DNA from 2 places in the Ensifer sp. R-19 genome. Region 1 is predicted to be linked to the other one. Evidence: predicted binding sites of a transcription regulator. Region 1 holds the regulator's gene; the other holds the start of a gene.
The links. The regulator LexA, encoded in region 1, represses DNA repair genes until DNA is damaged. The targets are predictions, from matches to a motif close to TGTTCNNNNTGTGTTCNG.

Region 1 (7,219 bases):
ATTCCCTGCGTCGCGTGCCAGACCTGCGCCGGCGAGATTTCTCCGAAGGCGAGGTGAGGAGAGAGCAGGGATGTGCCGTCAGCCTCTGGACGGTCCCGGCGCACTTTGTAGTCTGCAAGCTTTTCGTCGATAAATTCGTCGAGGCGAGTGGTCGCGCCTTTTTCCCCCGGCGCCCATATTTCGCTGAACGTCGCTGCCCAGTTCGGTTTCGTTGGCAGAAGCGACCACGCGTCAAGCTGTTCTGAAGGGGGCCAGCTTTCCGGCGTCGCGATCTTTTGCGGCTCGTCGATCGGTGGAGCCGGCTCAACCTTCGCTTCGAGCGCGCGCCAGAAAGGCGTGAACACGCGATAGGGCCCACCGGTCGTCGTCAACAAGCGCATGGGCTCGTGCAGCAATTGCCCGGCAAAGCTCTCGGCCGCGATGCCCTGAGCTGCGAGTGCTTTCTTCAGGGCCGTATCGGTGGCAATGCCACACGGGTCGTAGCGGCGATTCCAATGGACACGCTTCGCTCCCGATAGGCGCGACACTTCGCTGAGGACGTCCAGTGGGTCGCCGGAGCGGAGAATGAGTCGCGAGCCGAGCCGGCCCAGTCGAGCCTCCAACACTTCCAGCGAATGGTGCAACCACCATTGCTGCGCCGTGCCCAGCGGACCGTTGCCGCTTTCGTTCGGCTCCCGGATATAGAGCGGAATGACGGCAGCCTCATTGGCCGCAGCCGCAAGGGCCCTGTTGTCGCCAAGGCGCAGGTCCTTGCGGAACCAGACGATGATGGGCGCCGCGTTTGTCATAGGTGCCGTCTAGGACTGGGATTGATCACCGAGGGAACTTAGGTGCAAAATGAAAAAGAGCCATTCGCATTTTCTGCAAATGGCTCTTTTTGAAACTGGCTCCCCGGGCCGGATTCGAACCGGCGACCTGTCGATTAACAGTCGAATGCTCTACCGCTGAGCTACCAGGGATCATCCGCGCCGCTGTTTCGCTGTGCGCTTCAGAAGTGAGGCTGCTAATACGCATGCTTTTCCGATTTGCCAAGCGGTTTTTTCAAAAAAAATGACAAGTTCGGTTGCGAGGCTGTGGAGAAGTCCCCAATTGTGGGAAAAGATGCCGGATAGGGAATGATGAATAAAAACAGGAAGCAGCCGCATTTCGGGATTGATCCGCAGACGCGTCAGATCGTGCTCGGGAAGTGGCGCATCACGCTGCCGGAATCGCCACTGCTGCGTATCCTGTTGGGCTCGCTTCTGGTGTTCTTTGGTTTTCTTGGCTTTCTGCCGGTGCTCGGCTTCTGGATGATACCGCTGGGCCTCATCGTGCTTTCGCACGATATCCCATCCGTCCGCCGTCGCCGGCGTCGCCTGGCTGTTTGGTGGGCGCGCTGGCGCGGACGAGCCGATTCTTCGAACGGCTCGTGAACCGGAGCTATTGCGGTCAACCGTCCCGGATGCCTCGGCTTCGATTCTCTGCCAATTGATTCCCAGCGAAGCGGCTGAACCCTTTGTTGAGGGAGGCCGCCGAAAACTTTTCGGCAACCCATCAAACGCATAATGCGGTCGCGAATCAGGATGGGAACGCATGGCCAAAGCCACTACGAAACGTCGAAGCCGGAATTCCGGTCGGAGCAGGGGCAAACAAGGCGGTATGGCGCCGTGGTATCTGGCCGCCGCACTCACTGTCGGCGGCGTGGTCGCTTACGATCATCGCGCCGAACTGAAACATTGGCCGGTGGTATCGGACGTGGTCGCGTCCACGTCCCGACACGAGTCGAGGCCGAAGCCCGTTCGTGTCGCGCAGAAAGCGGACGAGCGTCCCGCGCAACAGGCGGAGAAGCGGAAGCCGAATCCGGTGACAAGAGTTGCCCTTGCCGCTCCGGTGCCGTCCGTTGACGTCGGCGCCAAGGCGCCGACACCCGTGGTGCGGCCCAGTGAGGAAGTGAAGACGGCATCCGTTCGCACGGATCAGTTTTATTTCTGCGGGATTCGCAACGACAACTGCGTGATCGACGGCGCCACCTTCCTGTACCACGGCGAAACGATCCGCGTCGCAGACGTCGAGGCGCCGCGTATTCGCCAGGCAAGCTGCGACAAGGAACGTTCGCGCGGCTTCTATGCCAAGCAGCGCCTGCGCGAATTGTTGAATGCGGGTGACTTCAGGCTGGAAACGGCGAGCGGCCGTCAGGATGCCAAGGCCGGTGAAAAGCTGCGGCTGGTCACCCGCGGCGACCAGTCTATCGGGCGTGTGCTCGTATCCGAGGGGCTGGTGCGGCCGTGGACAGGACACGCGACGCCCTGGTGTTGAGGCCACCCCAGATGCGATCGGCGGAGGTTCGCGATCGCTCTGTGGAAAGTATCCGTCTTACAAATCGACGGCGCGTTTTTCGGAAAATGCCTCTTGCGGTTTTTCTGCAATCATTCTAAATCCGCGCCAACGCTCGGTTATCCGAGCTGTGAGGCCTCGTGGCGGAGTGGTGACGCAGAGGACTGCAAATCCTTGTACCCCGGTTCAATTCCGGGCGAGGCCTCCAATAACTCTCACCTCATTTTAGTGCGGATAGACGTTCTGCCTCAGGGCAGAGCGATTGTGTGTGTTTGCCTCCACACGCCCGCACAAGCCACGTCTTCTAAGCCACTATCGGATCTTATCGCTTCGGTGAAATCGGTAGAGGGGGAACGATGACTCCGCTGACATCAGCCGCATCGGTAGCGTCCGTCATCATCAAAACGGAGGCAATCGCATATATGAAGACGAAACTTGTCCTGACGGCCTTGGCCCTCTTCGCTGCGACCACATTTGAGGCGCAGGCAGAGGATCTGGTTTTCAAGCTGAAGAACAACACCAACGCAGTGCTGACGAACTTCTATACGTCGCCTGTGGGCGTCAATGAGTGGGAAGACGATGTTTTCGGCCGGCAGGTGCTGAACCCAGGGGAAGACATGGAGATCACCATCGCCGACGGCCGGGAGGTCTGCAAGTACGACATGCGCTTCGAGTTCGAAGAAGGCTCCGGCCTCGATACGACCGAAGACATGCAGGACCTCTGCGAGCTCGGCGAGTACACCATCCACGAGTAAGAGGCGTGCCTTCAGGTCGCCTTCAATAAACAGAGCCTCGCAGCCGCAAGCGGTGGCGAGGCTCGGTCGGATGCCAGGTTTCCCTCGGAATCAGTGGTAGCGGCGGATCAGCCCGACGAGCTTGCCCTGGATCTTCACCCGATCGGGCCCAAAAATCCTTGTTTCGTAGGCAGGGTTCGCGGCTTCGAGCGCGATCGATGCGCCCTTGCGCCGGAAGCGCTTCAGCGTCGCTTCCTCATCATCCACGAGCGCCACGATGATATCGCCGGGATTGGCCGTATTGCCATTGCGGATGATCACCGTGTCGCCGTCGAAGATGCCGGCTTCGATCATCGAGTCGCCCTTGACTTCGAGAGCGTAGTGTTCGCCGTTGCCGATCATGTCGAGCGGTATGGTAATGTCGTGCGTGTTGTTCTGGATCGCCGAGATCGGCACACCGGCAGCGATGCGGCCCATGACCGGGACGGAAACCGATGTGTTGTCGGCCACGGGCGTGGGCTTTGGCGGTGCGGCAGGAGCGGCCGCTGGCGCCTTGCCGAGGCTGCCCTCGATCACGCTGGGCGAGAAGCCGCGGCGGGGCTGCTGCTGGCTTGACGCGTAGGCTTCCGGAAGCTTGATGACCTCGAGCGCGCGGGCTCGGTTCGGCAGACGGCGAATGAACCCGCGTTCTTCGAGTGCCGTGATCAGACGGTGAATGCCGGACTTCGACGCCAGGTCGAGCGCATCCTTCATTTCATCGAATGATGGTGGGACGCCTGACTCCTTCATGCGTTCGTGAATGAAGAGAAGCAATTCCTGTTGCTTGCGGGTCAGCATGGCACGTCGCTCCCAGAGGCGTGAAACAAATCAAGAACAGACACTATCTGTTCCATATGTGTTCCGCAAGTGCCTAAAATTCCGTGAATTCAGACAATTGGCGCGTCTGTGCGTGTCGATTGGTCACTTTTACGGGAGCAGAGCGGGTTTGGGCGATGATCGTGCCCAAACGGAGGGCCGTGGGGCAGCGCGTTGCGCGACGGCACGGCGATTCGAACGAATCGCGAGCGTTTTTGTGCAAAGAGGCTAGGCCGGCTGCGTGGCGGCGCAGGCGTCTTCGAATTCCTTCACCGTCTCGGCGCTGTTGTCTTCTGGAAGTACGGCATCCGCCGCATCGGTCGCGACCGGCCTGTCGCCATCATAGACGAACGACTGGATGTAGAACGCGATCGCACCCTTCCACACCTTGCGTCCATCGATCTGATGGCACGGCACGGCGCTCTCGAAATCGGTCTGAAGTTCGTCCACCGTGGCGGCGCTGAGCTTGACGTCAGGCATATTAGGCGACGCGACTATCGAAGCGAGAAGCAGGGCGGCAAGCACGGTGATCGTCCACTTTGATGCAAGGGTGGGACTACGGGGCGGTTAACGATGTGAACCGCGCTTTCGTTCCGAAGTCCAGCAAGCTTGGCGATCACTGTCATGTGTTCAACAGCTCTTTGAGTGCAGGCTGTGGCCGTTTTGCGCCAGGGGCACGCAGCGGCGAAGCCGCCTCAGCCTGGCGCGCCGTCCGCGCTGCAATCGCTTGGGTTGCGCCAAGTCGCGGCCTCGCTGCCGGCGTGCACAAATCCGTGTTGTGAAGATGCCGCACGTCTCGACAGGTTGCGGGAAAAATGGGGTGGTTGCATGCGTAGATTGTCGTTGGCGGTTCTCTGTCTGTTGGTGGCGGCGGGAGCGGCCGCTGCTGAAGAAGGGCGTTCGAATATCTGGAAGGAGATCAATGCCTGGACGGTGGGCTCCGATCCGTCCTTGGGCGGCTCGTGCTATGCGGCCACGAGCTACGACGGCGGAATGATCCTTCGAATCGGCTTTTATCCGAGAGGATCGGCGAACCTGGCGTTTCTTTCGATCGGCAATGCCAACTGGAAATCGATCGAGCCGCAGAGGGAGTATGACGTCGCCTTGCAGCTCGACCGTGGCCGCCAGTGGCCGGCTGTCGCGTTCGGCGTGGACCTCACAGGCTCGAAGGCTCTGGTCGTCAACTTCTCCAACACCGACTTCTTCACCGAATTCGTGCGCAAGAACACGCTGGCGCTGGCGTTCGAAGGGCGCGTGGTGGCGAGCCTCAGCCTGCGCGATTCGATGAAGGCCGTCAGCGAGATGTTCAAATGCCAGGAGGCGCTGATTGCGTTGATGCCAAACGGCGGGCAGGGGGCGGCCGCCGATCCGTTTGCGGGCGCTGGCGGGAATGCGCCAAACAATGACCCCTTTGCTGGCGGCGGCCAGACCAAGTCGTCGAAAGATCCCTTTGCCATGTGATCTTGGCGTGAGCGTCGTTCCGCTGGGAGGTGAATATTCCTAAGATTTTGCATGGGTGCGGGTTACCCACCCTCGACAGTCACGCGGCGACCTATCAAAATGCGGGCAAACGGGGGATTTGCATGCGTAGATTGCTGTTCGGATTGGTGAGCTGTCTGATGGCCACGGGACCGGCCGTGGCTGAGGACTCCGAGATCATCAAATGGAAGGAAGTCGGCGCTGGACCGTTGCTTCCGACACGTCGATGGAAGGCTCGTGTTTCATCACGTCGATGTTCGAAGGCGGAATCAGGCTGCGCCTGGGGTTCTATCCCAAGGGCTCCGAATCGCCGCTCTACATGAGTTTCGCCAGCGACGACTGGAAGTCGCTCGAGGTCGGCAAGGACTATGACCTGACGTTCCGCTTCGACAAGAGCGATCCCTGGAGTGCGGCGGCGACCGTCGCCGGCGACGAGAGCGGCAAGTTCCTCTTCGTGAACGTCACCGATGCGGAATTCCTGACGGGGTTCGTGCGCAAAAGGACGTTGGCGATCGCCTTTGACGATCGCGTTGTCGCAAACCTCAGTTTGCGCGGCACCGGCCCGGCGGCGGAAGAACTCCTGAAATGCCAGCGGGCCGTGGATGAGATCATCGCCGACGAGGGCCGCAAATCCAAGGAGAAGAAGTCCGATCCGTTCAACGCGCCGAGCGAGAAACGCTCAGCGCGTGATCCGTTCAGCCTCTAACCCGCGGCTTGAGTGAAGGGCGGAGGGCCCAGTCGTCGTCTGCCCGAGGCGAACCAGACGGCGCTGACGCCTGCCGACGTACGCTCATTAAAGTGAAGCACCGCCAGGGATGGCGGTCCATCGTCGGACTATATTCCTTGGGAAAATGGCGGACAGGGTGGGATTCGAACCCACGGTACGGTTTCCCGTACGCTGGTTTTCAAGACCAGAGCCTTAAACCACTCGGCCACCTGTCCTTGCCTGAAGTCGCAGTCAACTGCCTACCGGGCACGGCGTTATTGCGCGAAGCCCTGTCGCTTTGCAAGATTTAACATGCGTCGCTGAAAGATTTTCTCGATGGCCGGACTGGAGTGCGCGGGCACGCTCCGCCGGTAATCATCTGTAAACCATAACGCATGAAATCCGGCGCTGATCTGTGGATGAGTTCGCATTTTCGCCTTGTTGCTGTCATGTTTACTCGACTGTTCCGTTTCGGGACGCCGAGATTTCCGCTGGGGGCATGAGCGGAAGGTTTCGAGTACGGCTATTCGATCGATGTTGTGGGACAGATGACCTCCAGTAAAAATGCGGCATATCTGGTCAAGGGACTGCGCCTTGCGGCGGTCCCGATGCTGTGCGTGACACTCGCAGCCTGCGGATCGATATCGAGCGTCAAGAAAACTGCTCGTAGCAAGGAATACTTTCCCGAGTCCGTCTATGGCGTAAAGGCGAGCCCGCGTGTTGCCACCGGCAACAATATTCCCAAGGGCGGCGGACGCTTTCAGGTCGGCAAGGCCTATCAGGTCAAGGGCAAGTGGTACCAGCCGAAGGAAGACTTCGGTTACAACAAGACCGGTACGGCTTCCTGGTACGGCTCGGCTTTCCACGGCCGGCTGACCGCCAATGGCGAAGTTTACGACAAGGCGCATCTGTCGGCCGCCCATCCGACGTTCCCGCTGCCGAGCTACGCGCGCGTCACGAATATGGAAAACGGTACGTCGGTCATCGTGCGCGTCAATGATCGCGGCCCCTATGAATTCGGCCGCATCATCGACGTCTCCTCGAAGACGGCTGACATGCTCGACATCAAGCGCAAGGGCAGCGCGCAGGTGCGCGTGCAGTATGTCGGCCGCGCGCCGCTTGAAGGCAACGA
Region 2 (7,219 bases), 160 kb from region 1:
CGACGGCAGCACGCCGTCGGCAATCAGGAAAGCGGACGAACGCAGATGGTCGGCAATGACACGATGGCTGGCGCGCTGGTCGCCCTCGGCCTTGACGCCGGTTGCTTCCTCGGAAGCTGCGATCAGGGCGCGGAAAAGGTCGATGTCGTAGTTGTCGTGCTGGCCCTGCAGCACCGCTGCCAGGCGCTCGAGGCCCATGCCGGTGTCGATCGACGGACGCGGCAGGTTGACCCGCTCTTCCTTGGTGATCTGCTCGTACTGCATGAAGACGAGGTTCCAGATCTCGATGAAACGGTCACCGTCCTCGTCGGCCGAGCCGGGCGGTCCACCCCAGATATGGTCGCCATGGTCGTAGAAGATTTCCGAGCATGGGCCGCAGGGCCCGGTATCGCCCATGGCCCAGAAGTTGTCGCTCGTCGGAATGCGGATGATGCGGTCGTCGGAGAAGCCGGCGATCTTCTTCCAGAGATCGAAGGCTTCGTCGTCGGTGTGGTAGACCGTGACCAGCAGGCGCTTGGCGTCGAGGCCGTATTCCCTAGTGATCAGGTTCCAGGCAAGCTCGATGGCGTTCTCCTTGAAGTAATCGCCAAAGGAGAAGTTGCCGAGCATTTCGAAGAAGGTGTGATGGCGCGCGGTGTAGCCGACATTGTCGAGGTCGTTGTGCTTGCCGCCGGCGCGCACGCATTTCTGCGCGGTCACGGCCGTCGAATAGGGACGCTGTTCCAGGCCGGTGAAGACGTTCTTGAACTGCACCATGCCGGCATTGGTGAACATCAATGTCGGGTCGTTGCGCGGCACCAACGGGCTCGACGACACGACCTCATGACCGTTCCTGCGGAAATAGTCGAGAAAGGTCGACCGGATTTCATTCACGCCGCTCATCTTGCGTCCTATTCTAAAGCACCGATTCCGGCCCGGATCCGGCATCTGCCGCGCCACTAAGCCATTGTCCTTAAACCCCGTGGCCATCCATGATGGCCACGCCCTCCAACGCCCTCGGTCGCCGGAACCAAAGGCTTTTATCGTTCACGTATCATACTGTCCAGACGGCAGCAAAAAACCGGCCGTCATAGGACGACCGGTTCTCCGGAAGCTTCAGTTCCTGGTGTTTCACGCCTCGGCGGCGTCGTCGCTGCCGTCGTCGGGTTCCGGGCCGCCGTTTTCGAGGAACCGGTCGGCGATCAGGCCGGCGTTCTGGCGCAGCGCCGTCTCGATCTCACGCGCCAGGTCCGGGTTGTCGCGCAGGAACGTCTTGGCGTTCTCGCGGCCCTGGCCGAGGCGCTGGCTGTTATAGGAGAACCAGGCACCGGATTTCTCGACGATGCCGGCCTTGACGCCGAGATCGACGAGTTCGCCGGTCTTGGAAACGCCTTCGCCATACATGATGTCGAACTCGACCTGCTTGAAGGGCGGCGCCATCTTGTTCTTGACGACCTTGACACGGGTCTGGTTGCCGACGACCTCTTCGCGCTCCTTGACCGAACCGATGCGGCGGATGTCGAGGCGGACCGAGGCGTAGAACTTCAGCGCGTTGCCGCCGGTGGTGGTTTCCGGCGAACCGAACATGACGCCGATCTTCATGCGGATCTGGTTGATGAAGATGACCATGCAGTTCGACTTGGAGATCGACGCGGTCAGCTTGCGCAGCGCCTGGCTCATCAGGCGTGCCTGCATGCCCGGCAGGCTGTCGCCCATTTCGCCTTCGATTTCGGCGCGCGGCACAAGCGCTGCGACGGAGTCGACGACGAGAACGTCGATCGCACCGGAGCGCACCAGCGTGTCGGTGATCTCAAGCGCCTGCTCGCCGGTGTCCGGCTGCGAGATCAGGAGGTTTTCGAGATCGACACCGAGCTTGCGCGCATAGATCGGATCGAGCGCGTGTTCGGCGTCGACGAAGGCGCAGATGCCGCCCTTCTTCTGTGCTTCGGCGATCGTCTGCAGCGCCAGCGTCGTCTTACCCGAGCTTTCCGGGCCGTAAATTTCAACGATGCGGCCCTTCGGCAGGCCGCCGATGCCGAGCGCGATGTCGAGGCTGAGAGAACCCGTCGAGACGGTTTCGATCTCGATGATGCTGTCCTTCCCACCGAGCTTCATGATCGATCCCTTGCCGAACGACCGTTCGATCTGGGAAAGTGCCGCTTCAAGTGCCTTGCTTTTATCCACCGATTTGTCCTCTACGAGCCGCAAAGAGTTTTGTGCCATTTGGTCCACCTTTAGGTTATTGAAGCTACCGAGGCAATGAAGCCGCCGCAGGAGTTTTTGTACATGTTTTGTTCCGTATTTGCAAGAGCAGGACAATATATTGAAAAACAATGATTATCTTGGTTTCGTTCTTTTCATGTTCACGGGATTGAAACCATAGGTTCTCAAATGCGCGCAGTACGTCTTCAAACCTGCCCCTCAGGGCTTGGCCGATTCGCCTGAGACGAAGAGATCGGGCGCATGGGTCCTTGGAATTTGGACCTCGGCCATTGCAGAAAGCCAACAGATATTTCGGCCGATGGGCCAAGCAGAGGAACATTCATGACGGAAGCTGAAATCGCCGTCTTCGGCGGAGCGCATATCGACAGGCGCGGCCGCATATCGGGGACGACCGCACCGGGTTCCAGCAATCCCGGCACCTGGTTCGAAGAGGCTGGCGGTGGCGGCTTCAACGCGGCCCGCAACCTTGCGCGCCTTGGCCATGGCGTGCGCATGATCAGCACTCGCGGCGGCGATGCCGCCGGCGAGATGGTGACGGCGGCGGCGGCCGCAGCAGGGGTCATCGACAGCCCCCTCACTTTTCTCGATCGCCAGACGCCGAGCTACACCGCGATCCTTGAAAACGACGGCAATCTGGTGATCGCGCTCGCCGACATGCAACTCTACCGGCTGTTCTCGCCGCGACAATTGCAACGCCGGGCGCTCCGCGATGTCGTCGCCACGAGCAGGCTCGTGCTGACGGACGCCAACCTGCCGGAGGAAACGATCGCCGCGCTGGTCCAGTCGGCCGCGGGCAACGGGCGCCTCGTCGCCGGCATTGCCGTTTCGCCCGCCAAGGTCATCCGCTACCGGCCGTGCCTCCAGCATCTCTCCTTCCTGTTCATGAATGAATCCGAGGCACGGGCGCTGACCGGCAAGGACGCGGCCGAGGCGGAAGCATGGCCGGCGCTTTTGAGAAGCGCGGGCCTCAATGGCGGCGTGGTCACACGCGGCGGCCGCGCGGTCGTCGCCTTCGATGGCGACAGCATCTGCGTTGCCGTTCCGCCGGCGCTCCCGGCACTGGCCGACGTCACCGGCGCCGGTGATGCGCTTGCCTCCGGCTTCCTCTCCGCGCGCCTCGCCGGCTGCAATCTGACCGAGTGCCTGCGGCACGGCATCGCAGCCGCCGGAATCACATTGCGCTCTCCCTTGGCCGCATCCGAAGAGATGTCCGCGGCCAATCTCGAACAGGCGCTGGCTCTTGTGCCCACGCCCCAAATGCTGTCATGACAATTGCCAGCAGAACTCCCAAGGAAAGACCATGACCAAACCCGCTTCTCCCTCCCTGCCGATGGCATATTCCGACGAGGTCGCAGCCGCCAAGGCGCGTGGCGCGCCGATCGTGGCGCTGGAATCGACCATCATCACCCATGGCATGCCCTATCCCGGCAATCTGAACATGGCCCGCAGCGTCGAAGCGATCATCCGCGAACAGGGTGCCGTGCCGGCAACGATCGCCGTCATCCATGGCGTGCTGCATATCGGCCTTGATGACGCCAAGCTCGAGGAGTTGGCGAAGACGGAAGGTGCGATGAAGGTCTCGCGCGCCGACCTCGCGTTCGCGATCGCCGAGCGCCGCACGGGCGCAACGACCGTTGCCGCGACGATGATTGCCGCTGCCCGCGCCGGCATTCGCGTCTTTGCGACCGGCGGCATCGGTGGCGTGCACCGCGGCGCCGAACTCAGCTTCGACGTCTCCGCCGACCTCGACGAACTTGCCCGCACCGGCGTCATCGTCGTCTGCGCCGGCGCCAAGGCGATCCTCGACATTCCGAAGACGCTCGAAGTGCTCGAAACCCGCGGTGTCCCTGTCGTCACCTACGACAGCGAAGTCTTCCCGGCCTTCTGGTCGCGCGACAGCGGCCTCAAGAGCCCGCTGATGCTGAACAGCCCGGCGGCGATCGCCAACTTCCAGAACATGCGCGAACTGCTCGGCGTCGACGGCGGCATGCTGGTAGCCAATCCGGTGCCGGAAGAAAGCGAAATCCCGCGCGAAGAGATGGAAATCTACATCACCCGCGCGCTCGACAATGCCGAGAGCGACGAGATCACCGGCAAGGCCGTCACGCCTTACCTGCTCGACAATCTCTTCCACATGACCGAAGGCCGCAGCCTCGAGACCAACATCGCGCTGGTCGAGAACAATGCGCGCCTTGCCGGCGAGATCGCGGTCGCGCTCAACGCCAAGTAATTCCTATAGGATAACAGACGAAAAAGCCCGGCACGCAAGCGCCGGGCTTTTTCATGTCCGACTTCCACCGGCTGATGATTTCAGTGTCAGATCGCTGATCTAGGAGTCGAGCATTTCGCGCACGGAGACTGCGAGCTGCTTCAGCGAGAACGGCTTCGGCAGGAAGCCGAACTTCGCGTCGGCCGGCAGGTTGCGGGCAAAGGCGTCTTCGGCATAGCCGGAAACGAAGATGAACTTCAGGTCCGGGTACTTTTTGCGCAGCTCGGTCAGCAGCGTCGGTCCGTCCATCTCCGGCATCACCACGTCCGAAACGACGATATCGACCGCACCGTCGAGCTCGTCCATGATATCGAGCGCCTCGACGCCGGAGCCCGCCTCGTAGACTGTGTAGCCGCGCGTTTCCAGCATGCGCTTGCCGCCGCGGCGTACCGCCTCCTCATCCTCGACAAGCAGGACGACGGCTGAATCCCCGGTGAGATCGGCCGGCTCCTCGGTCTTTGCCGCCGGTGCTGCAATCGCCTGCGCTACCCGCGCCGGAGCCGCCTCCGCCGTTGTTGTCGCCGCCAGATTGGTCTCTTCGGCCACTACCGGCACCTCGATGTGGCGCGGCAGCAGGATGCGGAAGGTGGTGCCCTTGCCGACTTCCGATTCCGGATAGATGTAACCGCCCGACTGCTTGACGATGCCATAGACCATCGACAGGCCGAGACCAGTGCCCTTGCCGACTTCCTTGGTGGTGAAGAACGGTTCGAAAATCTTGTCGAGGATCTCCGGCGGGATGCCGGTCCCCTGGTCGGCGACCTCGACCATCACGAAATCGTCGTCCGGCAACTCGCGTCGTCCGAAGGACGCAACCTCGGCAGCGGGCAGGTTGCGCGTCCGAAGCGTGATCGTGCCGCCCTCGGGCATTGCGTCGCGGGCATTGACCGCCAGGTTCAGCAGCACCTGTTCGAACTGGCCGAGATCGGTCTTGACCGGCCAAAGATCGCGGCCGTAGTCCACCTCGACCTTGACGTTGGTTCCGGTCATGCGGTCGACCAGCATGCGCAGGTCGCCGATCACATCCGTCATATTGAGCACCGTCGGCCGCATCGTCTGCTTGCGCGAGAAAGCGAGCAATTGGCGCACAAGCACCGCAGCGCGGTTGGCGTTGCGCTTGATCTCCATGAGATCGGCAAAGCTCGGATCTGCCGTACGGGCCGACAGAAGCAGGTGGTCGGACGACAGCAGGATCGCCGTCAGCACGTTGTTGAAGTCGTGCGCGATGCCGCCGGCGAGCGTGCCCACGGCGTTCATCTTCTGGGTCTGCGCCATCTGGTTCTCGAGCGCCTTCTGCTCGGTGATTTCAAGCGCATGGATGATTGCCGCTTCCTCTGGCGACTGATCGCTCTGGTCGATCACGGCGTTGATATAGAAGCGGAAGTGGCGCTCGCCATCCTTCGGGTGCAGCGCATCGATCGGCGCGATGTCACCCTGCCGGTCCTTGGCTGCCGCCAACGCCTCGTGCAGTCGGCCCTTTTCGGTTTCGTGCACCACGGCTTCGATCAGCGCCCCGCGCTCGACGTCGTCCTGCGAGACGAGGCCGGAGAAGAGCTTCAGGAACGGCGCGTTGGTGCGCAGAATCCGGCCATTGCCATCGACGGAGGCGATCGCCATCGGCGTATTGTTGAAGAAGCGGGTAAAGCGCATTGCCGCGCTCGACGCCGATTGCTCGTTGTCCTCGCCGCCTTCGCGCGACATGACGATGGTGCGGCTTTCGCCGGGTGCCCCGTCGCGCGTCGAGGAGACCCGGTGGATCATGCGCACCGGCAGGCTCTGGCCGTTCAGCTTGCGCAGATCGAGGTCGAGCATCTTGGTTTTCTTCAGGCCAGGCTCCGCCTGCACGGCCTGAACCAGCGTCAGCCCCTCGCCGGCCACCAGGTCGCCGATGCTGATCGACCCCGGCTGGAACTTGGTCAGGTCGATGCCGAGCCAATCGGCGAGCGTGGCATTAATGTAGAAGATCTCGCCCTTGCGCCCGGCAGAGAAGAAGCCGGCCGGCGCGTGGTCGAGATAGTCGATCGCGTTCTGCAGTTCCTTGAAGAAGCGCTCCTGGTCGTCGCGCTCCGCCGTAATGTCGGCAATCTGCCAGAGATAAAGCGGATTGCGCTCGCTGTCTTCGAGCGGCAGCACCCGCGCCTTCAGCCGGAACCAATGGGCGCCGGAGCCGCTGGAGGTGCTGGTCGCGAGCGGCTTCAGCAGGCGGAATTCCTCATGCCCCTGCTTGCCCTCGTGTAGACCGTTCGTCAGCCGATAGATCGCTTCCGTCGCCTCGCGATTGCGCGATAGGATGGTTTCCAGCGACTGGATGCCGGCGGCGCTCTTGGCACCCGTCAGCGCGCCATAGGCGGCGTTGGCGTAGATGATCCGGCCCTTGCGGTCGGTGACGATCGTGCCGTCCTCATGGGCATCGAGAAAGGCGCGCGCCAGTTCGTCCGGGCGCGACTGCGGCATGACCTCGATGAAGCCGATGACGGAGGAGACGAGGAAGAAGATGCCGACCATGGCAAGAACGCCGAGGATGCCGAGAACGATCTCGTTTTCCATCTCGTTCTTGAAGATCACGAAGGCGATGGCTGACACGGTGAGGACGATCGCGAGCAGAACGATCCGCAGCACGGTGCCTGGCCTGACGCCACGGTCAACAACCGGCATCTGGTAGTCGCCTGACTGCCGCAATTTCGTCATCGGATCCTCTTATGCGGCCGGCACCGCGCGCGCGGGCCGGCACTTCCGGCCGGTATCCGC

Region 2: recA (recombinase RecA) is a predicted target of LexA. The motif match lies at 2,261-2,278, and genes of this name have one in related genera.

Annotation. Positions count from the first base shown of each region.
Region 1 is NZ_CP184569.1:1,477,878-1,485,096, forward strand. Features, by position in the region: gene ACN9MO_RS07260 (cryptochrome/photolyase family protein) at 1-788, opposite strand, end outside; tRNA gene ACN9MO_RS07265 (tRNA-Asn) at 885-959, opposite strand; gene ACN9MO_RS07270 (hypothetical protein) at 1,116-1,412, shown strand; gene ACN9MO_RS07275 (thermonuclease family protein) at 1,573-2,295, shown strand; tRNA gene ACN9MO_RS07280 (tRNA-Cys) at 2,448-2,521, shown strand; gene ACN9MO_RS07285 (hypothetical protein) at 2,736-3,068, shown strand; gene lexA (transcriptional repressor LexA) at 3,159-3,884, opposite strand; gene ACN9MO_RS07295 (hypothetical protein) at 4,131-4,427, opposite strand; gene ACN9MO_RS07300 (hypothetical protein) at 4,557-5,363, shown strand; gene ACN9MO_RS07305 (hypothetical protein) at 5,566-6,087, shown strand; tRNA gene ACN9MO_RS07310 (tRNA-Ser) at 6,234-6,323, opposite strand; partial or broken gene ACN9MO_RS07315 (septal ring lytic transglycosylase RlpA family protein) at 6,636-7,219, shown strand, end outside.
Region 2 is NZ_CP184569.1:1,640,491-1,647,709, forward strand. Features, by position in the region: gene alaS (alanine--tRNA ligase) at 1-882, opposite strand, end outside; gene recA (recombinase RecA) at 1,111-2,202, opposite strand; gene ACN9MO_RS08015 (carbohydrate kinase family protein) at 2,524-3,471, shown strand; gene ACN9MO_RS08020 (pseudouridine-5'-phosphate glycosidase) at 3,503-4,432, shown strand; gene cckA (cell cycle histidine kinase CckA) at 4,532-7,159, opposite strand.